Regions from separate parts of the Pantoea sp. UBA4549 genome, predicted to be linked through region 1. Evidence: predicted binding sites of a transcription regulator. Region 1 holds the regulator's gene; each other region holds the start of a gene.
The links. Region 1 encodes PhoB, which activates phosphate uptake and scavenging genes when phosphate is short. Its sites were predicted from a motif close to CTGTCATAAAACTGNCNNAT; they were not measured.
Positions count from the first base shown of each region.

Region 1 (9,677 bases):
CAGCTGCTGACGCGGGGCACGCTGCTGCTGATAGCGGGCGAGGGCGTCACGCAGATCGGCGCTGCGCTGCTGATTTTCCAGAGAGGTCAGCGCCTGCTCAGCCTGTTCGCGCTGCTGGCGGCTCTCCGCTTCCGCCTGCGCTAATGGCTGAGCCGCCTGTTCGCGCGCCGCCAGCGCCTGCTGCTGCTGCGCCAGCTGCTGTCGCTGCCGCTGCCGCTGTTCGGCAAGCTGCGTCGCCGCCTGTTCACGCCCCTCAAGATGATCGATATCCGCCTGCCAGCGCGCCAGCTCCGGCCCCCAGCCCGCGGTAGCCGCTTCGCGCGTGCGCCACGCCTGCTGTTCCGCCAGCTGTTGCTGTAAGCGTTCACTCGCCTGCTGCTGCTGCTGCAGCGCCTGTTCGCTCTGCACGACCGCCTGCTGTTGCTGTGTCAGCAGCTGCTGCTGTTCACTCAGCTGCTGTGCGGTGCGCGCTATCTGCTGATCGAGCGGCAGCACCTGCTCCGTCAGCAGCGTTTCAAGCTGCTGTCCCGCCCCGGCCGCATCATCGCGCATCTGCAGCGCCTGCTGATAGCCGTGTTCTGCCTGCTGCAGCGTCGCTTCAGCCTGCTGTTGCTGCTGCTGCAGCTGGCGGATCAGCTGCTGCTGTGCATCGCTGTCCTGCTGCAGCTGCCCGCGCAGCTGCAGCCCGGCACGCAGCTTCTCTGCCGGTTCGGCGCGCGCCAGTCGCTGGCGATCTGTATGCGCCTGCTGCCACGCCTGTTCGGCAGCCTGACGCGCTGCGGCAGCGATCTGCTGCTCCTGCGTCAGCTGCTGCGCCTGCGTCAGCCACTGCTGCTGTTCCTGCGCCTGCGTGAGCTGGGTATTCAGCGCGACTTCTTCAGCGCTTAATGTGTTCAGCTGCTGTGTGAGCGCCGCACGCTGCGCTTCATCCAGCAGCGTCATGCCGCCGGCACGGGCGCGCAGCGTTTCAAGCGCCGCGCGCGCCGCGCGCCAGCGTTCAAAGATATGGATGGAGATATCGCCATAAATTTCGGTCCCGGTCAGCTCCTCCAGCAGTTCGGCGCGCTCGCCGGGCCGGGCGTTCAGAAATGCCGCAAACTGACCCTGCGACAGCATCATTGAACGGGTGAAGCGGGCAAAATCAAGCCCGGAGAGCGACTCTATGGCTTTCAGCTTATCGCCGACTTTATCCGCCACGATCTGGTTATCGGCGACCCGCGCCAGCTCAACGCGTGGCGCCTGCAGCTTGCCGTCAGCCTGACCGCGTGCGCGGTTCTGGCTCCAGAAAGCGCGCCAGGCCTCACCTTTAACTTCAAACTCCACTTCGGCCAGACACTCGGCGGTGTCGCGCGTCATCAGCTGATTTTCACTCTGCGACAGTCCGCCAAGGCGCGGCGTCTGGTGATAGAGCGCCAGACAGATGGCATCGAGCAGCGTGGTTTTCCCGGCGCCGGTGGCACCCGTGATGGCAAACAGGCCGTTGCTGGCAAACGGCTCCTGACGGAAGTCGATCAGCCATTCGCCGCGCAGCGCGTTGAGATTTTTAAAACGTAACGTCAGAATTTTCATGCGGATGGATCCTCCAGTGCAGCCAGCGCGGTGCGAAACAGGCGGGTCAGCCCGTCACTCTGCTGCGCGTCCAGCTCTGACTCCTGCGCCAGACGACGGGCAAACACCTCTTCTACCTTTAACTCGCTCAGTGTTTCATTAGTGAGCTGCTCCAGGCTGCGCTGACGCAGCGTACGACTGCGGCGCACCAGCAGCACCTCTACCGGCAGGGTGGCTGTGAGCTGTTCAATACGCCGCTGCAGATCGGTGAGATACTCCTGCGTGGTGATCTCAATATCCAGCCATACCGGCAGCGGCTCGTCATAGCGCGCAAACTGTGCCAGCTGTGCCTCAATGTCTGCCATCGATCCTTTTAGCATCTGCATAGGCTGAAAGGCGGGTACAGGCAGCGCAGTGACGCGCTCCAGCGTGCTGCTAAAATCGAGCAGAAAGACGCTTTTATCTCGTCCGGTTTCATCAAAGCTGAGCGGGATAGGGGAGCCGCTGTAGCGAATATGATCCGTGCCGCCAATCCGCTGCGCGCGGTGAATATGGCCGAGCGCAATATAGTCTGCGGGCGGAAACGCCTGCGCCGGAAACGCATCCAGCGTGCCGATATAGATATCGCGTACCGCGTCGCTTTTGGTCACGCCCACGGTAGTGAGGTGGCCGGTGGCGATGATCGGCAGCGGCTGATCCAGCCGGTCTCGTTCTGCCACGGCAGCGTTGTAGCAGTGCTGATAGTGCTGTTCAATCGCCTGCAGCAGCGACAGCTGTTTGTCGCGACCGGACTGACCGGCCCGGCTGCGCAGAATATCGCGCGGGCGCAGATAGGGTATGGCGCACAGCAGTGCGCCCGGCGATCCGTCACGGCGCATCAGCGTCAGCACCTGCTGTTCGCCGCCGGGCGTGGCGCTGGTGATCACCCGGGTATTGAGGCAGGCCAGCAGTTCACGCGACTCATTCAGCGTGGCAACCGAATCGTGATTGCCCGCCAGCACAATCAGCTGACAGCCGCTGGGCTGTAGCGCGACGACGAACCGGTTAAACATTTCACGGGCATAACTGGGGGGCGAGCCGGTATCAAACAGATCGCCTGCCACGATCAGTGCATCAACCTGATGCTCAGCAATTTGCCGGAGCAGCCAGTCGAGAAAAGCCTGATGTTCTGCGGCGCGACTCTTGCTGTAAAAAAACTGACCGAGATGCCAGTCTGCGGTGTGAATAATGCGCATGGGGTGTCCTGCCTGAAAGCTGGCGGCCAGTATAACGGCTTCGGCCGTAAAGGAAAAAACACGTTTTTGCCGGTGATGCTGCCGTTTTTATCTCTTGCTTACGGGCAGGGTTTTTCATAAAAGTGTCATAAAACTGACGCATAATGACGCCGCATATCCCAGTGACATCCCGTCACACTCGCAGGAGCAATAATGGCCAAGCGCATTTTGGTTGTGGAAGATGAAGCACCCATCCGGGAGATGTTATGTTTTGTGCTGGAACAGAATGACTACCAGCCAATCGAAGCGGACGATTATGACAGCGCGATTAGCCGGCTGATTGAGCCCTGGCCCGATCTGATCCTGCTGGACTGGATGTTACCCGGCGGCAGCGGCATTCAGTTTATTAAGCATCTGAAGCGTGAAGCCATGACGCGCGATATCCCGGTCATGATGCTGACCGCGCGCGGTGAAGAAGAAGATCGCGTGCGCGGGCTGGAAGTGGGTGCCGACGATTACATCACCAAGCCGTTCTCACCAAAAGAGCTGATGGCGCGCATCAAAGCCGTGATGCGGCGTATCTCCCCGATGGCGGTCGAAGAGGTGATTGAGATGCAGGGACTGAGTCTCGATCCCTCCTCACATCGCGTGATGTCGGAAACCACGCCGCTGGAGATGGGGCCGACTGAATATAAACTGCTGCATTTTTTTATGACGCATCCGGAGCGGGTCTACAGTCGTGAACAGCTGCTGAACCACGTCTGGGGCACCAATGTGTATGTCGAAGATCGCACCGTTGATGTTCATATCCGTCGCCTGCGTAAAGCACTGGAAACCTCCGGCCATGACCGCATGGTACAAACCGTACGCGGAACAGGGTACCGTTTCTCTGCCCGCTACTAAACGGAGCCTGCTACCGTGCTGGAACGCCTCTCCTGGAAGCGATTACTGACCGAGCTGGCGCTGGCCTGTCTGCCTGCGCTGCTGCTCGGCCTGCTGTCTGGCTATCTGCCGTGGTGGCTGCTGGCTGCTGTTTCAGGCGTTCTGCTCTGGCATTTCGCTAACCTGATGCGTCTCTCCCACTGGCTGTGGGTCGACCGCTCAATGACACCACCCACCGGGCGCGGCAGCTGGGAGCCGCTGTTTTATGGCCTCTATCAGATGCAGCTGCGTAACCGCCGCCGCCGCCGCGAGCTGGGAAACCTGATCAAACGCTTTCGCAGCGGCGCGGAGTCGCTGCCGGATGCCGTGGTGCTGACCACCGAAGAGGGAACCATTTTCTGGTGTAACGGCCTCGCTCAGCAGCATCTGGGGCTGCGCTGGCCGGAGGATAACGGCCAGAATATTCTCAACCTGCTGCGCTATCCGGAATTCTCCCGCTATATCCGCCAGCGCGATTTTGACCGGCCGCTGACGGTGGTACTGAACAATCAGCGGCACATGGAGTTCCGCGTGATGCCTTACAGTGAAGGGCAGTGGCTGATGGTGGCGCGCGACGTGACCCAGATGCATCAGCTGGAGGGCGCCCGCCGCAACTTTTTTGCCAACGTCAGTCATGAACTGCGCACGCCGCTCACGGTGCTGCAGGGCTATCTGGAGATGATGGACGATGAGGCGATGAATGCGCGCACGCGCAGCAAAGCGCTGGGTACGATGCAGGAGCAGACCCGGCGCATGGACAGTCTGGTCAGGCAGCTGCTGACGCTGTCACGCATTGAGGCGGCGCCGGCGCTCGATCTCAAAGAGCGGGTCGACGTGCCGGCCATGCTGCATCTGCTGCAGCGCGAAGCGGAAACGCTGAGCCAGGGGCGTCACGTTATTCACTTTCAAACCGATCCTCATCTGCGCGTACTGGGTAACGACGAGCAGCTGCGCAGCGCTATCTCTAACCTGGTCTATAACGCGGTTAATCACACGCCGGAAGGCACCCATATCACTGTCAGCTGGCTGCGCACGCGACGGGGGGCAGAGTTTAAAGTTTGCGATAACGGCCCCGGCATCAGCGAAGAGCATCTTCCGCGCCTGACGGAGCGCTTTTACCGCGTTGATAAAGCGCGTTCCCGGGCAACAGGGGGCAGCGGACTGGGGCTGGCGATCGTCAAGCATGCGCTGAGCCATCACAACGCCCGGCTGGAGATCACCAGCCAGCCGCATCAGGAGACCTGCTTTCGCTTTCTGCTGCCGTCGCGTCTGATTGTGGAAGAGGCCGCGCAGGAACGGGCAGGGTAATCAGCATTGCGCCGCTTTCGCCGGCGCGCCACAATAGCATTTCTCTTTTCTCTGACGGCGGCACCATGCTGAAATCTCTGCTCTTCACGTTGTTGCTGCTCTCCCCGGTTCTGGCGCAGGCGCAAAAAGCGATGCTGACCGGCAATCTCAGTAGCGTGGGGTCCGACACGCTGGGCTATCTGATGACGCTGTGGGGAGAAGATTTCAGCCTGCAGGCACCCGGTGTTAACGTTCAGGTTCAGGCTGCGGGCTCTTCGACCGCGCCAACGGCGCTGGCGGCAGGTGCCGCACAGCTGGGCGCAATGAGCCGGCCGATGCAAAATGAGGAACGTCAGCTCTTCATTGCCCGTTACGGCTACGCACCGCTCGCTGTCCCGGTCGCGATGGATGCGCTGGTGGTGGTGGTGAATCAGGCTAATCCGTTACGGAGTATCAGTCAGCCGCAGCTTGATGCGATCTATTCCGTCACCCGCCTGTGCGGCGGCACGCAGGTGCCGCAGCGCTGGGGCGATACAGGCGTTGCAGACGGTAAATGGGCGCAGCGGCGTATCCAGCGCTTTGGCCGCAACTCCGCCTCCGGCACCTGGGGCTTCTTCAAACAGCAGGCGCTCTGTCGCGGCGATTTTCGCGCTGACGTGGCGGAGTTCCCCGGCTCGGCTGCCGTGGTGCAGGCGGTAGCGGCCACGCCAGAGAGTATCGGCTACGCCAGCTTTGGCTTTCATCTCAGCGGCGTCAGGATGCTGCCGATAGTGACCCGAACCGGTGAAAGCATCATGCCTGATGCCGGGTCGATCCGCAGTGGCCGCTATCCCTGGTCGCGGCCACTCTATATTTATGTGAACAAACCGCCCGGCAAGCCGCTGCCACCGCTGGTGGCTGCATTTCTGCATCAGGTGCTGTCGTCGCAGGGGCAGCGCCGGGTGGCGGAAGCGGGCTATTTACCTCTCTCAGACACGCAAATCTCCGCTGCGCGGGCGGCCATTGAATAAATATGAAGAACGGACACAGGAAAGTGAATTTTCCTCATGTCTGCTGAAAATTCTTCCGTTGCCCTGCGCGCTGAAGCGTGGCACTCTTTGGACATATAGCCATCCAGACGGCTAAAATAACCATGAGAAATTATACCTGACCGCAACTACCGGTCTGCAAGGAGAATCTATGTCCGCTCTGCATGCCCCGTTCCGCGCCGATACCGTCGGCAGTTTTCTGCGTCCCGCTGCCATTAAACAGGCACGCGAGCAGCACGCCCGTGGTGAAATTAGCGCTGAGCAGCTGCGCGAAGTGGAAGATCAGGCTATCCGTCATGTGGTAGAGCAGCAGCGCGCCAATGGCCTGCAGGTTGTTACTGACGGAGAGTTCCGTCGCGCATGGTGGCATTTTGATTTCTTTGGCGACCTGAATGGCGTGGAGCTGTTTGAAGCGGAGCAGGGTATCCAGTTCAACGGCGTGCAGACCAAAGCGCACGGCGTAAAAGTCACCGGTAAAGTCTCGTTTAATCCGGCGCATCCGATGCTGGATCACTTCCGCTTTCTGCAGAGTATCGCCGGCGATGCGGTCGCTAAAATGACCATTCCCAGCCCGAGCGTGCTGCATTTCCGCGGCGGCCGTAAGGTTATCGACGCCACGGTTTATCCCGATCTGGACGCCTATTTTGCCGATCTGGCTCAGACCTATAAAGACGCCATTGCCGCGTTTTATGCTGCCGGCTGCCGCTATCTGCAGCTGGACGACACCGTCTGGGCCTATCTCTGCTCCGGTGAACAGCAGGAACAGATCCGCGCGCGCGGTGACGATCCGCAGGCGCTGGCCCGCACCTATGCACAGGTACTCAACGCAGCGCTGGCAGACAAACCGGCGGATCTCACCGTCGGGCTGCACGTGTGCCGCGGCAACTTCCGTTCTACCTGGATATCGGAAGGCGGCTATGAGCCGGTAGCGGAAATCCTGTTCGGCAGCGTGAATATCGACGCCTTTTTCCTGGAGTATGACAATGAGCGCTCCGGCGGATTTGAGCCGCTGCGCTTCATTAAGCCAGGCCATCAGAAAGCGGTACTCGGTCTTATCACGACGAAAACCGGCGCGCTGGAAGATCCTGAACAGGTCAAAGCGCGGCTGCAGGAAGCGGCGCAGTATATCAGCCTCGATCAGATCTGCCTCAGTCCGCAGTGCGGTTTTGCCTCTACCGAAGAGGGCAACAGCCTGAGCGAAGCGGAACAGTGGCAGAAGATCCGCCTGGTCGTGGATATTGCTAAACAGGTGTGGTGAGAGTGTAAAGTTGTGCAGACAGGCGCGTAAATCGCGCCTTTTGTGCATCCGGAACCGCACTTATGCAAGAACAACTTTTGGTTTGTCTGAATTTTAAACAAATCATCTGGGGCGTTTAGCGGCTATTTCGCCCATAATCACTGCCTGCATGCGCTTATGCGCGATATCCTTCTGGTTTTTCGATCCTGTATTGTCTTTCTCCGCTATAAACGTTTTAATTTGCGCCGTTGTCGATTCATCCCTCTGTGAACAGAAGAAAAGCAGATTAAATCACCTGCGCTGTCTCGATTCGGCCCGCATTTCGCACTGGTTAATCCAGCTAAGCCATTGTTACTGCGCAATCAGGGGACAACACAAACTCAACTTCCACCGCAACATCAGCTACAGGCACGACAGACGTTATGACATACCGTTTAACCCCGAAGGACATCCTTGCGCTGGGCTTTATGACCTTTGCCCTGTTTGTTGGCGCAGGCAACATTATCTTTCCACCTATGGTGGGCATTCAGTCTGGTGAACACGTCTGGGTTGCTGCATTCGGTTTCCTCGCTACCGCGGTTGGCCTGCCGGTTATGACCGTGATTGCGCTGGCGCGCGTTGGCGGCGGCATCGATGCGCTCAGCTCGCCAATCGGTAAAGCGGCGGGTCTGCTGCTGGCGACGGTCTGCTATCTGGCCGTGGGTCCGCTGTTCGCAACACCCCGTACCGCAACAGTGTCGTTTGAAGTCGGTATCGCTCCGCTGACCGGTGACGGCGCGCTGCCGCTGTTTATCTACAGCCTGATCTACTTTGCGCTGGTGATCGGCATCTCTCTCTATCCGGGCAAACTGCTGGATACCGTAGGGCACGTGCTGGCACCGCTGAAAATTGTGGCGCTGACCATACTCGGCGTAGCGGCGCTGGTCTGGCCGGCAGGCGGTATTGCACCTGCGACGGCAGACTATCAGCGCGCTGCGTTCTCTACCGGTTTTGTGAATGGCTATCTCACCATGGATACGCTGGGCGCACTGGTGTTTGGTATTGTGATTGTGAATGCGGCGCGTTCACGCGGCGTTGAAGATGCGAAACTGCTGACGCGCTACACCATGCTGGCTGGCCTTATCGCCGGTGTCGGACTGACGCTGGTTTACCTGAGCCTGTTTAAGCTCGGCTCCGGCAGCGCCGGTCTGGTTGACCAGAATGCTAACGGCGCCGCGATCCTGCATGCGTACGTACAGCAGACGTTTGGCAGCATGGGCAGCTTCTTCCTGGCTGCGCTGATCTTTATCGCCTGCATGGTAACGGCCGTTGGCCTGACCTGCGCCTGCGCTGAATTTTTTGCACAATATCTGCCGCTGTCGTATAAAGCGCTGGTGTTTATTCTGGGCCTGTTCTCAATGGTGGTGTCGAATCTGGGCCTGAGCCATCTGATTCAGATCTCTATCCCGGTGCTGACAGCAATTTATCCGCCCTGTATCGTGCTGATAGTGCTAAGCTTCACCCTCAACTGGTGGAACCGCAGTGCGCGTATTATTGCGCCAACCATGCTGGTCAGCCTGCTGTTTGGCATTGTGGATGCAATCAAAACCACCAGCTTTAAAGAGATACTGCCGCTGTTCAGTCAGCATCTGCCGCTGGCCGATCAGGGACTCGCCTGGCTGCCGCCTTCGCTGGCAATGATGGTGATTGCTGCCGTTGTAGATCGCGTTAAAGGATCGCAGCAGGTAGCGGTCCGGCAGTAAACGACACGGCTGTTCATTCCGACCACGGGCTTGCCCGTGGTTTTTTCATTTTCACAGGACCTGTTTGTTATGCAAGAAACCAACACGCTCAAACGCGGACTGAGCACGCGCCATATTCGCTTTATGGCGCTGGGATCGGCAATCGGCACCGGGCTGTTTTACGGCTCGGCGGATGCTATCAGGATGGCGGGCCCCAGCGTTTTGCTGGCCTATATTATCGGCGGCGCAGTGGCCTATATCATTATGCGTGCGCTGGGAGAGATGTCGGTTAACAACCCGCAATCCAGCTCCTTTTCCCGCTATGCGCAGGATTATCTCGGTCCGCTGGCGGGCTACATCACCGGCTGGACCTACTGCTTTGAGATCCTGATTGTGGCGATTGCGGACGTCACTGCCTTTGGCATTTATATGGGCGTCTGGTTTCCGGAGGTGCCGCACTGGATCTGGGTGCTGTCAGTGGTGCTGATTATTGGTGCCATCAACCTGATGAGCGTGAAGGTATTTGGCGAGGTAGAGTTCTGGTTCTCCTTCTTCAAGGTCGCCACCATTATCATCATGATTGTGGCGGGTTTTGGCATGATTTTCTGGGGCATCGGCAACGGCGGCCAGCCAACCGGGATCCATAATCTCTGGAGCAACGGCGGTTTCTTCGCCCACGGTATTGTAGGTATGCTGCTCTCCCTGCAGATGGTGATGTTTG
Region 1 is NZ_DGLH01000006.1:26,968-36,644, forward strand. It holds gene B3041_RS03440 (SbcC/MukB-like Walker B domain-containing protein) at 1-1,569, opposite strand, end outside; gene sbcD (exonuclease subunit SbcD) at 1,566-2,783, opposite strand; gene phoB (phosphate response regulator transcription factor PhoB) at 2,976-3,665, shown strand; gene phoR (phosphate regulon sensor histidine kinase PhoR) at 3,681-4,991, shown strand; gene B3041_RS03460 (PstS family phosphate ABC transporter substrate-binding protein) at 5,060-5,980, shown strand; gene B3041_RS03465 (cobalamin-independent methionine synthase II family protein) at 6,150-7,256, shown strand; gene brnQ (branched-chain amino acid transport system II carrier protein) at 7,658-8,977, shown strand; gene proY (proline-specific permease ProY) at 9,047-9,677, shown strand, end outside.

Region 2 (9,677 bases), on a different contig from region 1:
CGACAGATTTACCCTGCTAAACACTTAAGAGGCAAACGATGTTTGTTCCGTTTCTCATTATGCTTCGTGAAGGTCTGGAAGCGGCGCTGATTGTCAGCCTGATCGCCAGCTACCTGAAGCGCACCGGGCGTACCCGATGGTTTCCGGCCATGTGGGGCGGGGTGATAGCCGCTATTGTTCTCTGCGCGGGGCTGGGTATGGCCATCAATGCCACCACCGGTGAGTTTCCGCAGAGGCAGCAGGAGCTGTTTGAAGGTGTGGTTGCGCTGATTGCGGTAGCGATGCTGACCACCATGGTGTTCTGGATGCGCAAAGTCGCACGCAGCATGCGCCTGACGCTGGAAAAATCCGTTGATCAGGCGCTGGAAAAGCGGGGCGGCAGCGGCCTGCCGCTGGTGATGATGGTGTTTCTCGCCGTGGCGCGCGAAGGACTGGAATCGGTGTTTTTTCTGCTGGCAGCCTTTACGCAGGATGTTGGCTACGCTCCGCCTGCGGGCGCGCTGCTCGGCCTGCTGACCGCAGCGCTGCTCGGTATGCTGATCTATTACGGCGGCGTCCGCCTTAATCTGGCGCACTTTTTCCGCTGGAGCAGCCTGTTTATTCTGTTTGTTGCCGCCGGACTTGCGGCCGGCGCAATCCGCGCTTTTCATGAAGCCGGATTATGGAACCACTTTCAGGCAACGGCGTTTGATATAAGCAACGTGCTCTCCACGCATTCCCTGGCCGGTACGCTGCTTGAAGGCCTGCTTGGCTATCAGGAGGCCCCCAGCGTCAGTGAAGTCGCAGCCTGGCTGATCTACCTGGTGCCGGCGCTGCTGCTGTTCTTTTTCCCGACGCCTCCTGCTCCGGCTGCTGCACGCAGCCTGCGCTGATTACCGATTGTCATAACCTGACTCTTTAACACGGATACCCTCATGAATACGCCTTTACGCACTACCGCTTCCTTCATCGCGCTGCTGCTTTCCGGTACTGCCGCCGCAGCGATCCCGCAGTTCACCGTCACCGTTACGGACAAACAGTGTGAGCCGATGACGCTGAACGTGCCGGCGGGTAAAAGTCAGTTCATTATTAAGAATCACAGCCAGAAAGCGCTGGAGTGGGAGATCCTGAAAGGGGTCATGGTGGTGGAAGAGCGGGAAAATATCGCGCCGGGCTTCACGCAAAAGCTGACGGCAAATCTGGAAGCGGGTGAGTATGAGATGACCTGCGGCCTGCTGAGCAATCCCAAAGGCAAACTAACGGTGACCGGATCGGGGCAGTCATCAGCCTCAGAGCAGAAAGAGCTGCTGCAGCTGGCTCAGCCTATCGCCGACTACAAAGCTTACGTTCTCAATGAAGTTAACGCGCTGGTCAGCAGTACCAAAGCGTTTACGGCAGCCATCAACGCAGGCGACGGGGACAAAGCCAGAGCGCTCTACGCACCGACCCGCGCCCACTACGAGCGTATTGAGCCTGTTGCCGAACTCTTCTCCGATCTGGATGGCACGATTGATGCCCGTGAAGATGATTTTGAGCAGAAAGCGGCGGATCCTGGATTCACCGGTTTCCACCGGCTGGAGAAACTGCTGTTTGCCGACCGCACAACGACCGGTGCCGCTCCTTTTGCCAGCCAGCTTAATGAGGATGTAAAAGCGCTGCAGGCGCGCATCAGCGCGCTGGCATTTTCGCCGGTTAAAGTTGTGGGGGGCGCAGCCGGTCTGATTGAAGAGGTCGCTTCGAGCAAAATCTCCGGAGAAGAAGATCGTTACAGCCGCACTGACCTCTCAGACTTCCGGGCAAACGTCGACGGCGCGCAGAAAATTGTCTCATTACTGCGCCCGCTGTTGCAGCAGCGTAATCCGCAGCTTCTGACGAAAATCGATACGAACTTCAGTAAAGTTGACGTCATACTGGATAAATACCGTACGGCGGACGGTTTTGCGTCGTATGAGAAGCTGACGGTAGCCGATCGCAATGCGTTAAAAGCGCCGATTACCGTGCTGGCGGAAGATCTCTCCTTGCTGCGCGGCACGCTGGGCCTTGATTAACCATGACTAAACAGCATGACGCCATGCAGCCGGCGCGCCGTCGGTTACTGCAGGGGCTGGGTGTGTTGGGCGGTGCGGCTGCACTCGGGGGCAGCTGTCCGTTTCACGCTGGCGCAGCGGAACATTTTTCTCCGGGAACGGTTGCACCTGATGCGCGTCAGCAGGTGCAACCGTTTTACGGTGAGCATCAGGCGGGCATCCTGACGCCGCAGCAGGCCGCCATGATGCTGGTGGCATTTGACGTACTGGCCGGCAGTAAAGCGGAGCTGACGCGTTTACTGCGTCTGCTGACAGCAAGGTTTGCGTTTCTGACGCAGGGCGGGCTTGCGCCTGCAGTAACGAATCCGCAACTGCCGCCGGCTGATTCCGGCATTCTGGGTGCCACCATTGCGCCGGATAACCTGACGCTGACGCTATCCGTGGGCAGTTCACTGTTTGACGAACGCTTTGGACTGGGCGCGCATAAGCCGGCACAGCTGCAGACGATGACGCGCTTTCCTAATGATTCGCTCGACGCCAGCCAGTGTCACGGGGATCTACTGATTCAGATCTGCGCCAACAGTCAGGACACCGTGATCCACGCGCTGCGCGACATCATCAAACACACGCCCGACTTGCTGGCGGTACGCTGGCGGCGCGAAGGGTTTATTCCCGATCGTGCAGCACGCAGTAACGGGCAGGAAACCCCGATTAACCTGCTGGGTTTCAAAGATGGCACGGCAAATCCGGATACGCAGAATGACGCGCTGATGAACCGCATGCTGTGGGTGACGGCCGATCAGCAGGAGCCTGCCTGGACATATGGTGGCAGCTATCAGGCGGTGCGGATTATTCGTTTCCGCGTTGAGCAATGGGATCGCACCCCGCTGGGTGAGCAGCAGACTATTTTTGGTCGTGAAAAGCTCAGTGGCGCGCCGCTCGGCAGACAGCATGAGCATGATGAGCCGGATTACGCCAGCGATCCGGATGGTGAGGTCATTGCGCTTGATGCCCATATCCGGCTTGCCAACCCGCGCACGCCGGAGACGGCTGACAGCCTGATGCTGCGGCGCGGCTACAGCTACTCCGCAGGGATCACAGGCGCAGGGCAGCTGGATATGGGATTGCTGTTTATCTGCTATCAGCACGATCTCAGCAAAGGTTTTATCACGGTGCAGCAGCGGCTTAACGGTGAGGCGCTGGAAGAGTATGTGCGACCTGTCGGCGGGGGGTACTTTTTTGCGCTGCCGGGCGTGCCGGATAGCGCTCACTATCTCGGGCAGTCGTTAATCGAAGCCTGAACCTGATTGCCGTTACCGGGCATCATGCTTTATAGCTCTCCGCCTCATGAAAGGATCCGTAAAGGATCCTTTTTGTTTTTATTTATTGCATTGATATTGTTGTTCTTTTATGTGCTTTGCGTATCAGCCGATCGCCACTAAAAATCTTAATTTGCATCGAAAAGTAAAAATAGTGTTGCAAATTTTCGGCGCTATGTTTCACTTTAATCATAAGCGTTGTCAGTTATGTGGCATCTGCCACTGGAGTTCGCGCATGAGGTGTTCCATTCCGGAACCAGCAGGTGTAACACAGCAAGCGCAGTTCTCTGCGGGGGAGACCCTCCTGTCAGCGTTTTACTTTCCATCCATCCACTATCTTCTTCAATCAGTCCGTGTTTATCCGGTGCGCTGCGGCGTTTCGGCGCTGTTGTACACCCCCGTTTGTCTATCAGTACGGCTACAAGGAAGCCAATGTAACCTCTAAAGCGTTCAAGTCATCGCCGCGGGTGATCCGTCGCGATTCATGAAACCAACTGTAAGGTGCCACTATGGGAAGACAGAAAGCAGTGATCAAAGCGCGTCGTGAAGCTCGTCGTGTGCTTCGTAATGACTCCCGGAGTCATCGTCAGCGCGAAGAAGAATCGGTCACTTCGCTGGTGCAGATGGGCGGGTTAGATGCTATTGGCATGGCGCGCGATGTGCGCGACCGGGCACCCATTGCAGCCCGAAATGAAGCTCAGGCGCACTATCTTAACGCCATAGAAACGAAACAGCTGATATTTGCAACCGGTGAAGCGGGTTGCGGTAAAACCTGGATTAGCGCTGCAAAAGCAGCTGAGGCCCTGATCAATAAGGATATCGAAAGGATTATCGTGACGCGCCCGGTACTGCAGGCGGATGAAGATCTCGGTTTCCTGCCCGGAGACATTTCCGAGAAATTTGCCCCCTATTTTCGTCCGGTTTATGACGTTCTGGTTAAACGTCTCGGCGCTTCCTTTATGCAGTACTGCCTGCGGCCTGAGATCGCCAAGGTAGAGATTGCGCCCTTCGCCTATATGCGTGGACGTACTTTTGAGAATGCAGTGGTTATCCTCGACGAGGCACAAAACGTCACCGCTGCGCAGATGAAGATGTTTCTGACCCGCCTGGGAGAAAATGTCACGGTTATCGTTAACGGTGATATTACCCAGTGCGATCTGCCCGCCAGCGTTCAGTCCGGTCTTGCCGATGCGCTGGCGCGCTTTGAAGAAGATGAGATGGTTGGCGTGGTGCGTTTTGCGAAAGAGGACTGTGTTCGCTCAGCCCTCTGCCAGCGCACACTGCACGCCTACGGCTGACAGAGTAGCATTCAGTCGACAAACCCGGCTCTGGCCGGGTTTTTTTCTGACTGACACTGGCCGTACAGCGTCTGCCGGTATTTCAGAGTGATGATAGTTGCAGCAGTTCGCTAACGCGGTAAGATTGATGTTTTTTCAGGGAGCACAACCAGTGAAAAACGTCGTCCTGAGTATGCTGGCTAAAATATCGCACATTGATGCGGACATGAAACAGCTGACCGCCCGTGTGGAAGCTCAGTCGCTGCTGATCAGCGCGCTGGTACTGGCCGTCAGCAGGCAGGGTGGAGTAACAGAAATGATTGACGCCGCAAACAAAGCGATCAATACGGTTATCGACTCCGCTGAAAGTGATGACGTGCTGAGGTCTGACGCTGCTATTCTGCTGAGCGAACTGCAGAATCTGCTGACTATCTCGCAGGCAGTGGATAAGGCCGACGGTGAGATTAATCATGAAGGGCTGAGCGAACTGACCGGCGTAGCCGTCGCGGAACCCGCTTTACCCGCCAAAAAGTAAGGTGGTCAGACGGTAAATAAAAAAGCCTGAACACGCGTTCAGGCTTTTTTATTTGCTGTGCCCGGTATTAGCTTACCTCTGGCGGGGAGTTTCCTTTGCGACTCAGTCATTAGCAATATGCTCCTGTTCTTTATTATCTCTTTGAATAATAAATATTTTTCCACCCCTGCCTGTTTGAGCTGAAGATTAGCTGAGAAGGTAAATTAATAAAAAGGCCCGATAAACCGACATTCTGATCGCCTGAGTGGTACGGTGGTCTGGAATCAAAAGTGGAGGTTTATGACAAATGATAATAACGACAGAGTGGAATTTATAGCTAATGCCATTTTGAAAGCAGTACGCGAACTCATTGACACCGGGAACGAAATTACTATTGAAGCATTGCTGGCCAGGCTTGAGGTTTACCGGCAGGCAACCCATGATGACTTTATGAAAGAGATATACCGTGATGCCATTGTGATTATCCGGAAGGGCAGGATTTGATCCGCCACATCTGGCTTATGCTGTTTTTACTGCGGATCTGAAGGGCGTTATCCTGTAAAAAACGCAGGCTTAATTTGCTTTATTAAGCATGCATCACAAGGTTATGGCGTGCGGCGCTTTACGGATTAGCTAAGCGCCGCTTCCGGCTATTCGCCGGTGATCCGCTGCTTCATTTCGCGCTGATGCTTGTGGTAATCCTCTCCACACTCTGAAGAGCAGAATGCAGTATCAGCAACAATCGCTTCATCTCTGCACCAGATACACTTGCCTGTTGTGCTCACCAGGCGCGGCTGGCGGGCAAATAATGCGCTCTCAAGATGAGCCGCTTCTCGTTCCTGTGCCAGATCTACATCATCCATAATTTTTTCCTTAATAAATCAAAACGTTTTTTTGGGCGATAACGCCCTGACTGCTTTGGTAATGATACAAAGAGTGTCATCGTAAAAAGGGAGTTTTCAACAGGGCTGATGGAAAGGGGTCGCTGGCACCCCATCCGCATTATCCCTGCTGAATGTTGCTGCCGGATCAGTTTAGCAGACCTGAAGAAGAACTGCGGCCTGAGTCTGCTGAGGGTGGTCAGGTCTGTGCAGAGGTCCGTCCGGATATTTCCAAAAAGATCTCTGTAAGACTGAAGAAAGGTCGAGTATTACAGGCTCTGGTGACCAGTGTTCCCCGTCGAACCCGGTCGGGGGTTCTCATACCCCTCTCACGATGCAATATGCAAAAAAAAAGCCTGAACGTAAGTTCAGGCTCTTCTTCAAATTTGTGGCGGTGAGAGGGGGATTCGAACCCCCGATACGTTGCCGTATACACACTTTCCAGGCGTGCTCCTTCAGCCACTCGGACACCTCACCACATATTTTTTCGCTAACCGCGCTGGGTCAACGGGGCGCTACTATAGGGAGTTAGCTGAAAAGGGTCAAGTGCTATTTTCTCCTTTTTTTCTATCTGCTTAAGCTCTGCACAGATTGTCTTAACCCTGTTCACTTTGCTGTGATTGTCACTGAAACGTTGCGTGTCTGACACAAAAATGTCATCCCGCTGACGCAGACTTGGCAGCGAAAATAAACGGGTTGTCTCACTGATAAGGATGCTGAAGAATGAAACACTTACCTCTGCTGACGGTTTCACTGCTGGCTACGTTTACCGCCACCGCTGCGGTGGCAGACGTTACAACATACAATAGAGCAGCCACCGGCGATCTGACGCAGCACGGTGGCGCACGTCGGCTGAGCAGCGATCAGACTGAGGCGCTGAAGGCCTCGCTAAGTAATAAGACGGCAAAAAATGTCATTTTACTGATCGGCGATGGTATGGGTGACTCCGAGATCACCGCTGCGCGTAATCTGGCGATGGGCGCGGGCGGCTTTTTTGCCGGTATTGATGCGCTACCGCTTACCGGACAGTACACGCACTATTCGCTGGATAAAAAAACGCACAAACCGGGCTACGTCACTGACTCTGCCGCTTCCGCCACCGCATGGGCGACAGGCACCAAGTCGTACAACGGAGCTATTGGTGTCGACGTCAATGGTCAGGATCAAACCACGCTGCTTGAGCTGGCCAAAGCGGCCGGCAAAGCCACCGGGAATGTCTCTACCGCCGAACTGCAGGATGCAACGCCGGCGGCACTGATGGCACATGTCACCTCGCGCAAATGCTACGGTCCTGAGAAAACCAGTGAACTCTGCCCGACTAACGCATTAGAGCAGGGTGGCAAAGGCTCGATTACCGAGCAGATGCTGCTGACCCGTCCGGATGTGTTATTGGGCGGCGGTGCAAAAAGCTTTAATGAGGTCGCGAAAGCTGGCGACTATAAAGGTAAAACGCTGTATGAACAGGCGCAGGCGCGCGGCTATCAGCTGGCAGAAAATCTCGACGCGCTGAACGCGGTACAGCAGGCGACTCAGCAGCAGCCGCTGCTGGGGCTGTTTGCGCCGGGCAATATGCCGGTGCGCTGGCAGGGCCCCAAAGCCAGTTATCATGGCAATATTGATAAACCGGTCGTGACCTGTGAGGTTAATCAGGATCGGCCGGCATCGGTGCCGACGCTGGCGCAGATGACGACAAAAGCGATCGACCTGCTCAGTAAAAATGAGAAAGGGTTCTTCCTGCAGGTCGAGGGCGCTTCAATCGATAAACAGGATCACGCGGCTAACCCGTGCGGCCAGATTGGCGAAACGGTCGATCTCGACGAAGCGGTACAGGTGGCGCTGGCTTATGCCCGCGAACATGGCGATACGCTGGTGGTGGTCACCGCCGACCACGCGCACAGCAGTCAGATTGTTGAGAATGGCACCAAAGCGCCGGGCCTGACCCAGGCGCTGAACACGAAAGATGGTGCGGTAATGACCATCAGCTACGGCAACTCGGAAGAGGATTCGCAGGAACATACCGGTGCGCAGCTGCGCATTGCTGCTTACGGACCGCACGCGGCAAACGTGGTGGGGCTGACCGACCAGACCGATCTGTTCTTCACGCTAAAAAATGCGATGGCGCTTAAATAAGCGGATAGCAGACAGAAAAAAATCCACGCTGCGGCGTGGATTTTTGTTATGACCGGGCGATGGATTACGCCAGCACTTTGCTGAGAAACGCCTGAGTACGCGGATTTTGCGGCCGGGTGAACAGCACATCCGGCGTGTCCAGCTCCTGAATGATCCCCTGATCCATAAACATCACCCGATCCGCCACTTCGCGCGCAAAGCCCATTTCATGCGTGACAATCACCATGGTCATGCCTTCCTGCGCCAGCATTTTCATGACGCTCAGCACCTCACCGACCAGTTCGGGATCAAGCGCGGAGGTAGGCTCATCAAACAGCATGATGTCGGGCTCCATCGCCAGCGCCCGGGCAATGGCGACGCGCTGCTGCTGGCCGCCGGAGAGGCTGTTTGGCCAGGCATTGATCTTATCAGTCAGGCCCACTTTTTCCAGCAGCGCTTTAGCCTGCTCAGTGGCCTGCTGGCGCGACAGTTTGCGCACCTCCATCGGTGCCATAATCAGGTTTTCCAGCACGGTCATATGCGGAAAGAGATTAAAGCGCTGAAACACCATACCCACATGTTCACGCAGCGTATTGATGCGGGTTTTGGGATCCTGCACCTCAAACCCGTTCACCACCACGCGACCGCCATCGATGCTTTCGAGTCCGTTCAGGCAGCGCAGGAACGTGCTCTTGCCAGAGCCGGACGGACCGATCACGCACAGCACCTCCTGCGCCGGAATGTCACAGCTGATGCCGTTCAGCACCTGGTTTTCACCAAAGTTTTTCTGCAAGTTTTCAACGTGGATCACTTTTGCCAAACCTCTTTTCCATGTAACGAACCAGCAGCGACAGCAGGAAGGTAAATACCCAGTACACCAGTGAAATCACCAGATAGGGTTCCCAGTAAGTCGCGTAAGCGCCTGAAACCGTACGGGCAGCATATGCCAGATCGGCAAGACCAATCGCTGACGCCAGCGACGAATCTTTTACGATAGCAATCGCATTATTGCCGAGCGGCGGGAGCATACGGCGAAACGCCTGCGGCAAAATCACTCTGCGCATGGTGCGGCCATAGGGCATGCCAAGCGAACGCGAGGCTTCCATCTGACCGCGATCGATCGACTGGATCCCGGCGCGGAAGATTTCCGATACGTAAGCGCCCGCATTCAGGGTGATTGCCACTACGCAGGAAAGGAAAGCGCCATAGTTAGCGCGCAGCTCGCGGGCAAATTCTGCCGGCATAATACCGTTTGCCACCAGTATGCCATCGCGTGGATTGATAAACAGCGGGATCAGCGCGAAGTGCACCACCATAATCTGCACGAACAGCGGCGTACCGCGGAAAGCGCTGATGTAGATGCGTACCGGCCACTGAATGCCGTAATGCAGTAGATATTTCCACGGGCCATGCGGCGCCGACGCCAGACGCCCTAAGCCGAGCGTCAGGCCCCACAGGGTGCCTGTGATTACACAAATGAGGGTACATTTGAGGGTCATCATCGCGCCGTCGATAAACAGCGGCATATATTCCTGGATGATTTCCCAGCGGAAGCCTGTCATAAAAACGTC
Region 2 is NZ_DGLH01000009.1:120,549-130,225, forward strand. It holds gene efeU (iron uptake transporter permease EfeU) at 39-872, shown strand; gene efeO (iron uptake system protein EfeO) at 915-2,027, shown strand; gene efeB (iron uptake transporter deferrochelatase/peroxidase subunit) at 2,030-3,307, shown strand; gene phoH (phosphate starvation-inducible protein PhoH) at 3,835-4,623, shown strand; gene iraP (anti-adapter protein IraP) at 4,775-5,137, shown strand; gene B3041_RS07280 (hypothetical protein) at 5,417-5,620, shown strand; gene B3041_RS07285 (DUF2116 family Zn-ribbon domain-containing protein) at 5,767-5,979, opposite strand; tRNA gene B3041_RS07290 (tRNA-Ser) at 6,387-6,474, opposite strand; gene phoA (alkaline phosphatase) at 6,721-8,127, shown strand; gene B3041_RS07300 (amino acid ABC transporter ATP-binding protein) at 8,192-8,917, opposite strand; gene B3041_RS07305 (amino acid ABC transporter permease) at 8,904-9,668, opposite strand.
Region 2: phoA (alkaline phosphatase) is a predicted target of PhoB. The motif match lies at 6,640-6,659, and genes of this name have one in related genera.

Region 3 (9,677 bases), on a different contig from region 1:
AGCGGCCAGAGATACTGATTCCAGCCATAGATAAACGTGATCACAAACAGCGCGGCAAGGTTGGTTTTTGACAGCGGCAGGACAATGTCCCAAAAGAAGCGCATTGGTCCGGCACCATCAATGCGCGCGGCTTCAATCAGCTCATCCGGCAGCGACAGGAAAAACTGGCGAAACAGAAACGTGGCCGTTGCCGACGCCATCAGCGGCAGCGTCAGACCGCTGTAGCTGTCGAGCAGGTTGAGCGTGGCGATCACTTCTACCGTCGGAAAGATGCGCACTTCAACCGGCAGCATCAGGGTAATGAAAATCAGCCAGAAAAAGAGCGTGCGCAGCGGAAAACGAAACCAGACCAGCGCAAAGGCTGAGAGCATAGAGACGCTGATTTTGCCGAACGTAATTGCCAGCGCCATGATACAGCTGTTCAGCAGCATCATGCCAAACGCCGCGCTGCCGTTAACGCCCTGCGTCCAGATACGCGAGACGTTCTCCCAGAGATGCGTGCCGGGCACCAGCGTCATCGGGACCTGATAAACCGCGGTGTTATCCAGCGTGGCGGCTACAAAGGCCACATAGAGCGGAAACAGAATGGTCAGCACACCCAGAATCAGCAGAGTGTGGCTGAAGATATCCAGCCCGCGTCGGTTCTCAATCATTGATATTGCACCTTACGCTCAACAAAGCGGAACTGCAGAATAGTCAGGCCAATCACCAGCAGCATCAGCACAACCGACTGCGCGGCAGATGAGGAGAGATCGAGACCGGTAAATCCTTCCCGATAAATTTTGTAGATAAGCGTGGTGGTAGACTGTACCGGCCCGCCACCGGTGGCGGCGTCAATGACCGGGAAGGTATCAAAGAAGGCGTAGACCAGATTGATCACCAGCAGAAAGAAGCTCACCGGCGTAATCAGTGGCAGTGAAAGATGAAAAAAGCGGCGTACCGGCCCGGCCCCGTCGATGGCTGCCGCCTCAATCAGCGACCTCGGAATCGACTGCAGCGCGGCGAAGAAAAACAGAAAGTTGTAGCTCATCTGCTGCCAGATAGAGGCGAGCACCACCAGAAACATTGCCTGACCGCTGTTCTGCGCATAATTCCAGTTATAGCCAGCCTGGTTGAGCAGATGACTGAACAGCCCAAGCCCCGGATTAAAGAGAAACATCCACAGCACCGCGGCGACCACCGGCGCCACCGCGTACGGCAGCAGCAGCAGGGTCTGGTAGAGTTTTTGCAGGCTTACGACATAGTCAACCAGCGCTGCCAGCAGAAGCGAAAACAGCATGCCCAGTACCGTGACCAGCAGGCTGAAGACGATGGTGGTGCGGAACGAGTCGAGATAATACGGATCGCTGAACAGACGGCTGAAGTTCTCCAGCCCGACAAGGGTACTCGAGATGCCAAACGGATCGATGCTCTGCAGCGAATACCATAGCGCTTCTCCGGCGGGCCAGAGAAAGAAAATGGCGGTGATAATCAGCTGCGGTGCCATCAGCAAATAGGGCAGCAGCCGGGCACGAAAGACCGGACGAGACGATGAGGGCATAGAAAACTCACGCTGAAAGCGGGAGCGGCACAGCGCCGCTCCCGGTGGATCGGATTTATTTCACCTGCTGTTCAAAACGGCGCAGCAGTGCGTTACCGCGTTTAACCGCATTATCCAGCGCCGCCTGTGGCGTCTGCTTGCCGGTCCAGACGCCTTCCAGCTCTTCGTCCACCACCGTGCGGATTTGCGGCATGTTGCCGAGGCGCATACCTTTGGTGTACGGCAGCGGATCTTTATTGAGCATCTGCCGGGTGGCGATATCCGCGCCCGGATTCTTCTCATAGAAGCCCTGCTTTCTGGTCAGCTCATAGGCAGCGGTGGTGATAGGCAGGTAGCCGGTTTTCTGATGCCATTCGGCGGCAATCTCCGGCTGGGCGAGGAACTTCATAAACTCTGCCGCCCCTTTATACGTGGCCGCATCTTTGCCTTTCATCACCCACAGGCTGGCACCGCCAATAATGGCATTCTGCGGGGCTTCAGGTACGGTCTCGTCATACGGCATCATGCCGACGCCGAAGTTGAATTTGGCGTAGTGCTTGATATCCGCCAGTGAACCTGAGGAGGCGGTAGTAATACCGCAGTCGCCGTTGTAAAACTTGGCGGTTGGCTCATCTTTGCGCCCGAAGTAGGTGAAATCACCTTTTTTGTTCATCTCTTCGAGCATCTGAATATGCCGCACCTGTACCGGTTTATTAAACTCCAGCACCGCATCCGTGCCGTCGAAGCCGTTGTTTTTACTGGCTACCGGCAGCGCATGCCACGCGCTGAAGTTTTCAATCTGGATCCAGCCCTGCCAGCCGCTGGCATAGCCGCAGCTCATGCCGGCTTTACGCAGCGCGGCAGCGTCTTTTGCCAGTTCCTGCCAGGTTTTCGGCGGCTGTTCCGGATCCAGCCCCGCTTTTTTAAAGGCATCTTTGTTGTAGTAGAGCACCGGCGTTGAGCTGTTAAACGGCTGAGAGATCAGCTGACCGCTGCTGTCGCTGTAGTAACCCGCCACGGCCGGCACAAACTGCTTCGCATCCATCTGCACGCCAGCCTGGCTGAACACTTCATGCACCGGCACAATCGCTTTTGAGGCCATCATGGTTGCCGTACCGACTTCATAGACCTGCAGCAGCGCAGGCGCTTTGCCGGTGCGTACTGCTGCGATCCCCGCCGCCAGGCTCTGCTCGTAGTTACCTTTATAAGTGGGCACAATTTTGTAATCGGGATGCGCCTGGTTAAAACGCTGTGCCAGAGAGTCAACTTCTTTGCCTAACTCCCCTTCCATTGAGTGCCAGAAAGGGATTTCGGTCGCAGCCAGCGCGTTACCGCTGAGCGCCAGACCAAGCAACACACTCATCAGACGGGGACGAAGCGTTAAAGCGGTCATAAAGTTTTCCTGTGCTGTTAGGTACGCGCAATATCACGCATTTTTTGTTCGCGGAGTAACATGACACGGGAAGATGATAGAAAAATAACCGAAATATGACAGAGATGTGACACACAGAAACGGGGCAGCCAGGGGGCAAAACGTGAACGCTGTGCACACTTTTTAGCAAAAAAACGCAGGCAGGGAGAAAGGCGGCCCGGCAGGATCCCGGGCCGCAGGCAGATCAGGCGCCGAGATAGGCGCTGCGCACCGCTTCATTGGAGAGCAGTGCTTCGCCACTGTCCTCCAGCACCACGTGGCCGTTTTCCAGCACGTAACCGCGATCGGCCAGCTTCAGCGCCTGATTGGCGTTTTGCTCAACGAGGAAGATGGTCATCCCCTCTTTACGCAGCTGCTCGATAGTGTCAAAAATCTGCTGGATGATGATAGGGGCCAGTCCGAGTGAAGGTTCATCCAGCAGCAGCAGGCGCGGCTGACTCATCAGCGCACGACCAATTGCCAGCATCTGCTGTTCACCGCCAGACATCGTGCCGGCACGCTGCACTTTGCGCTCTGCCAGCCGGGGAAAGAGCTGATAAACCTGCTCAATGCGCGTCTGATACTCCTGCCGGCTGGCAAAAAAGCCGCCCATCGCCAGGTTCTCTTCCACCGTCATGCGGGAAAACACCCGGCGTCCTTCCGGCACAATAGCGATCGCCTCCCGCATGATTTTCGCCGTCTGCCAGTCGGTAATGGTTTTACCGTCAAACACAATGGTGCCGCTGGTGGCGCGCGGCTCACCGCACAGCGTGCCCAGCAGCGTGGTTTTGCCGGCGCCGTTGGCACCAATCAGCGTGACGATCTCCCCCTGGCTGATATGCAGATTGATATTGTGCAGCGCCTGAATCGGGCCGTAGTGGGCGCTTACACCCTGCAGTGTTAACATCGGGTTTGCCATCTTACGCCTCACCTAAATAAGCCCGGATCACATCCGGGTTGTTGCGAATCTGTTCCGGCGTACCGTTCGCCAGCGGCGTTCCCTGATTAACCACGTAGATGCGATCGGAGATGCCCATAACCAGCTTCATATCGTGTTCAATCAGCAGTACTGACACCTTATGCTCGCTGCGCAGCTCGGCGATCAGCGCATCCAGCTCATGCGTTTCACGCGGGTTGAGGCCTGCTGCCGGCTCATCCAGCATCAGGATCTCCGGGCGCGTGACCATGCAGCGGGCAATTTCCAGCCGGCGCTGCTGGCCGTAAGCGAGATTGCCCGCCTGACGGTTTGCCAGCTCCAGCAGGCCGATACGCTCCAGCCAGGTTGCAGCGCGATCGAGCGCCTCGCTCTCGCCACGGCGAAAAGCCGGGGTTTTTAACAGACCAGAAAAGACACCGCTTTTCAGATGCTGATGCTGTGCCACCAGCAGGTTTTCAATCACCGTCATCTCACGGAACAGACGCACGTGCTGGAACGTGCGCACGATGCCCATGCGCGCGATTTTCTGTCCCGGCAGGCCCTGCAGCGGCTGATCGCGCAGTGTGATCGTTCCGCCGGTAGGCTTATAAAAGCCGGTCAGGCAGTTGAACACGGTGGTTTTACCGGCCCCGTTTGGTCCGATAAGCGAAACAATCTCCTGCGGATGCAGCGCCAGTGCCACATTGTTGACGGCCAGCAGGCCGCCAAAACGCATCATCAGGCCTTCAACGGCTAATAAAGGCTGACTCATGCCTGCTCTCCCTGTTTGCTCTGTTTCAGTTTCAGATGCGGACGCTTCATCGGCAGTAAACCCTGCGGACGCCAGATCATCATCAGCACCATCAGGCCGCCCAGCACCAGCATGCTGTACTCATTAAGATCGCGCATCAGTTCACGCGACACCACCAGCAAAACAGCGGCGAGGATCACCGCCAGCTGAGACCCCATCCCGCCCAGTACCACGATAGCCAGTACAAAAGCGGACTCGACAAACGTAAACGACTCCGGACTGACAAAGCCCTGGCGTGCCGCAAACAGCGTGCCGGCAAAGCCTGCAAACACGGCGCTGATGGTAAAAGCGGTCAGCTTGATACGCGTCGGGCTCAGGCCCAGCGAGCGGCAGGCGATCTCATCTTCACGCAGCGCTTCCCATGCGCGGCCCAGCGGCATACGCAGCAGGCGGTTGATCACAAACAGCGTCAGCACTACCAGCAGCAGCGCCACCAGGTAGAGGAAAATCACGCGGTGGTTGGGATTGTAGGCAAGCCCCGTCAGTTCATGGAACGTGGTCCATCCCCCTTCGCTGACGCGCCGGCCAAACTCAATGCCAAACAGGCCGGGCTTAGGGATCTGTGCGATACCGTTCGGCCCCCCGGTTATGGAGGTGCTGTTGAGCAGCAAAATACGCACGATTTCACCGAAGCCGAGCGTAACAATCGCCAGATAGTCGCCGCGCAGGCGCAGCACCGGAAACCCCAGCATCAGCCCAAAGGCGCCAGCCACGATGCCCGCCAGCGGCAGGCTTTCCCAGAAACCAAAACCGTAGTAGTGGTTCAGCAGCGCAAAAGTATAGGCACCAATGGCATAAAAGCCGCCGTAGCCCAGTACCAGCAGCCCGGAGAGTCCGACCACTACGTTAAGCCCCAGGCCCAGCATGACGTAGATCAGCGTCAGCGTCGCAATGTCGATGCTGCCACGTGACGCAAACAGCGGCCACGCAACGGCAGCCACGATCAGCAGCGCCATCAGCAGCTTCTGCTTCGCCGTAGAGCCATCAAACGCCGGCAGCACAAAGGCTTTACCGCTGCGGCGAAGCCGGCCTGCAAACAGCGGACGCAGCAGCTGAAAGATAAAGACCACCGCGCAGCCCACGAAGATCCAGTTCCAGCGAACGTCGCCCGCGCTGACAACAATCAGCCGGGTGCCATCCAGGTCCAGACGAACGCCCATAAAGAAGCTGGCCAGTACCAGCAGCATTGCCGCGGAAAGCACGGCGTTAAGCAGCCCGAGACGCTTCATACTTTCTCTACCTCCGGGCGGCCCAGGATACCGGTTGGCATCACCAGCAATACCACGATCAGCAGCGCAAAGGAGACCACATCTTTATATTCCGTCGAGAGGTAAGCTGACGTCAGCGCTTCCGCAATGCCGAGTACCAGTCCGCCAATCATGGCGCCCGGAATACTGCCGATACCGCCCAGCACCGCTGCAGTAAATGCTTTCATGCCGGCCATAAAGCCGATAAACGGGTTGATTGAGCCGTAGAACTGCCCCAGCAGCACGCCAGCAACCGCTGCCATAGCCGCACCAATCACAAAGGTCAGCGAAATGACGCGGTCGGTATTGATGCCCAGCAGGCTCGCCATTTTCAGATCTTCTGCGCAGGCTCGGCAGGCGCGGCCCATACGCGAATAGCGGATAAACAGCGTCAGTGCCAGCATTGCCAGAAACGTCACTACCCAGATCACCAGCTGCATGGTGGTGAGCGTGGCGGCGAAGCCGTTGCTTTCACCCAATGTCCACTGGCCGGTGATCAGACTCGGCAGCGCCAGATCGCGCGAGCCCTGGGTCAGGCTGACGTAGTTTTGCAGGAAAATAGACATCCCGATGGCGGAGATAAGCGCAATCAGCCGCTTGGAAGCGCGCACCGGTTTATAGGCGACGCGTTCAATACTCCAGCCGTAGGCGCTGGAGATGATCACTGCCATGATAAAACCGGCGGCAATCATCAGCCACGCGGTATCAATACCCATCATCATCAGGGCGGCAATGACAATAAAAGAGACATAGCTGCCGATCATATAGACCTCGCCGTGGGCGAAGTTGATCATGCCGATAATGCCATACACCATGGTGTAGCCAATGGCGATCAGCGCATAGGTGCTCCCGAGGGTCACCCCGTTGAACATCTGCTGAATAAAATAGAGAAACTGCTCGGACATAGTGAGGACCTGCAAGTGAATCAGAGATTCCCTCTCTGGGGTAAGAAAGGGTCAGGGAAGCAAACCGCTCGCAGCGCGTTTGCCTGCTCCCTGCCCCCGCCCGCGTACGGGAGGGGGAGATAGTTACGCTATAGGGTATAACCGGTTAACAGCGATTATTTCACTGCGGTTGATGAGCCATCTTTGTGCCATTTGAACACGCCGAACTCGAACCCTTTCAGATCGCCTTTCTGATCCCAGCTCAGGTTGCCCATCACGGTTGGCACCGGTGCGCCCTCTTTCAGGTTTTTGGCAATGGCATCGGGCTCGTCGCTCTTGCTGCGCTCAATACCCGCCACCAGCGACTGGATCGCGGCATAGGTAGTCCAGACAAACGGACCGGTCGGATCTTTGCGGTTTGAGGCGCTGTTGCCTTTAATAGCATCAACAATTGCCTTGTTCTCTGGCAGCTGGTCATAACGCTTCGGCAGCGTAACGTACAGGCCTTCGGACGCATCACCCGCAATATTGGAGAGTGATGCGTTACCCACGCCCTCTGGCCCCATAAAGCCCGCTTTCAGGCCGGCCGTTTTTGCCTGACGCAGAATCTGCCCCAGCTCCGGGTAGTAGCCACCGTAGTAAACAAAGTCGACGTTCTCTTTCTTCAGACGGGCAATCAGCGTGGAGAAATCTTTATCGCCGGCAGTGATCCCCTCAAACAGCACCACGTTGCCGCCTTTGGCTTTCAGGGTTTTCTGCACGGACTCTGCCAGACCCTGGCCGTACTGCTGCTTGTCATGCACAACGGCAATACGTTTCGGCTTGATCTGGTCCAGAATATAGGTCGCTGCCGTCGGACCCTGATCGGAGTCGAGACCGGTGGTGCGCATAACGTCAGCATAGCCACGCGCCGTCAGTTCAGGGGCGGTGGCGGCCGGCGTGATCATCAGAATGCCTTCATCGTTATAGATGTCAGACGCAGGCTGCGTAGAAGAAGAGCAGAGATGGCCGATAACATATTTAATGCCGTCGTTAACGACTTTGTTCGCAACCGCAACCGCCTGTTTCGGGTCACACGCGTCGTCATACTCCACGCCAACCAGCTTGTCGCCGTTTACGCCACCTTTGGCATTAATGTCTTTAATCGCCTGCGCTGCGCCCGTGAACTGCATATCACCATATTGCGCCACCGGGCCGGTTGCTGCACCTACGATAGCAATTTTGATATCAGCAGCCAGCGCGGCATGGCTCATTGCCAGCGCAACGCAGCCCGCCAGTAACGCGCGTCCTTTACTCATCTTCATGCGTACTTCCCCATCTGTTATGTCGTGTCTGTTGTGATTGGTTTTATTTCAGCCAGTGAAAGAAGAAACTGATTCAGATAGAAGGAGTTAGCGCTCTTATCTGGCTTTTTTTGTTAAAACAGCTTTATTTTCAGGTTATTAAACAGGAATTTTCTGCTGTAAATCAACTGACATATTCAGCAATGAGTAGCCTGAACAGCATAATACTCTGGAGGTTATGGCCGTAATTTGCGCACTAGGGCAGCGCGTTATGCTGGCTTATTCAGCAATCGTTGCGGGCTTACTCCACAATCCTGGCAAAGTGTCTGCCATTTGACCTGTTTTTATCGCAAAAAAGTGACAGCGCTCTGACTGTATAAATTCGCTACACTATGCCCTTTCAGCCAGTACAGGTACGGGTTATGAAACTCACTATTCAGCGTATCGTTTCACTTACGCCGCAGGATCGCATCGACCTCGCTAAAATCTGGCCGCAGCAGGATATCGCGCAGCTGGAGAGCAGAATGAGTGATACGCAGCGGCTCTATGCCGCACGGTTTAACGACCGGCTGCTGGGCGCGCTGCAGCTGGAAATCCGCGGCACCCACGGCAAAATCACGCACTTTGAAGTACGCGAGGCCACGCGCCGGCGCGGCGTCGGGCGTTACTTACTGGAGGAGACTCTGGCGCAGAATCGTTCGCAGGCTCACTGGTGGATCGCTGATGATGGCTATGCTGACCAGGGGATCCGGGCGGCCTTTATGCAGGCATGTGGCTTCCGCGCGCAGGCGGACGGGTGGGTAAAAGAGACAGAGTAGAGCCGCGCGACCGGCCGGATGACAGACATAAAAAAGGGCAACCCTGAGGTCGCCCTTATTGCGGTCTGCGGAATATCAGGCTTCAATCGCCAAACGCAGCTTCTTCATCGCGTTCTTTTCCAGCTGACGCACGCGCTCTGCTGAGACGCCATAGCGGTCGGCCAGCTCCTGCAGCGTGGTTTTATTGTCATCATCCAGCCAGCGGGCACGGATGATATGCTGACTGCGCTCGTCCAGGCTGAGCATCGCATCACTCAGCTTATCAGCAGCGTGGGCGTCCCAGTTGTCCTCTTCGATACCGTCAGCGAAGTCTGACGTTTTATCCTGCAGGTAGAGCACGGGAGCCATTGGCTTGCCGTCGCCTGCCTCATCGTCAGAGGACATATCAAAGGTCATGTCCTGCGCCGCCATGCGCGACTCCATCTCCAGCACATCTTTGGTGCTGACGCCGAGCTCACGCGCCACCATGTCAACTTCATCCTGATTAAACCAGCCCAGACGCTGCTTGGTTTTACGCAGGTTAAAGAACAGCTTACGCTGCGCTTTGGTGGTTGCGACTTTGACAATGCGCCAGTTGCGCAGCACATATTCGTGGATCTCAGCTTTGATCCAGTGCACCGCAAATGAGACCAGACGCACGCCGACTTCCGGATTAAAGCGGCGCACCGCTTTCATCAGGCCGATATTGCCTTCCTGAATCAGATCCGCCTGTGGCAGACCATAACCTGCATAGTTACGTGCGATGTGAACAACAAAGCGCAGGTGTGACAGGATCAGCGTTTTCGCTG
Region 3 is NZ_DGLH01000016.1:7,827-17,503, forward strand. It holds gene ugpE (sn-glycerol-3-phosphate ABC transporter permease UgpE) at 1-653, opposite strand, end outside; gene ugpA (sn-glycerol-3-phosphate ABC transporter permease UgpA) at 650-1,540, opposite strand; gene ugpB (sn-glycerol-3-phosphate ABC transporter substrate-binding protein UgpB) at 1,596-2,912, opposite strand; gene livF (high-affinity branched-chain amino acid ABC transporter ATP-binding protein LivF) at 3,136-3,849, opposite strand; gene livG (high-affinity branched-chain amino acid ABC transporter ATP-binding protein LivG) at 3,851-4,618, opposite strand; gene B3041_RS15500 (high-affinity branched-chain amino acid ABC transporter permease LivM) at 4,615-5,886, opposite strand; gene livH (high-affinity branched-chain amino acid ABC transporter permease LivH) at 5,883-6,809, opposite strand; gene B3041_RS15510 (branched-chain amino acid ABC transporter substrate-binding protein) at 6,965-8,092, opposite strand; gene panM (aspartate 1-decarboxylase autocleavage activator PanM) at 8,494-8,889, shown strand; gene rpoH (RNA polymerase sigma factor RpoH) at 8,965-9,677, opposite strand, start outside.
Region 3: ugpB (sn-glycerol-3-phosphate ABC transporter substrate-binding protein UgpB) is a predicted target of PhoB. The motif match lies at 3,006-3,025, and genes of this name have one in related genera.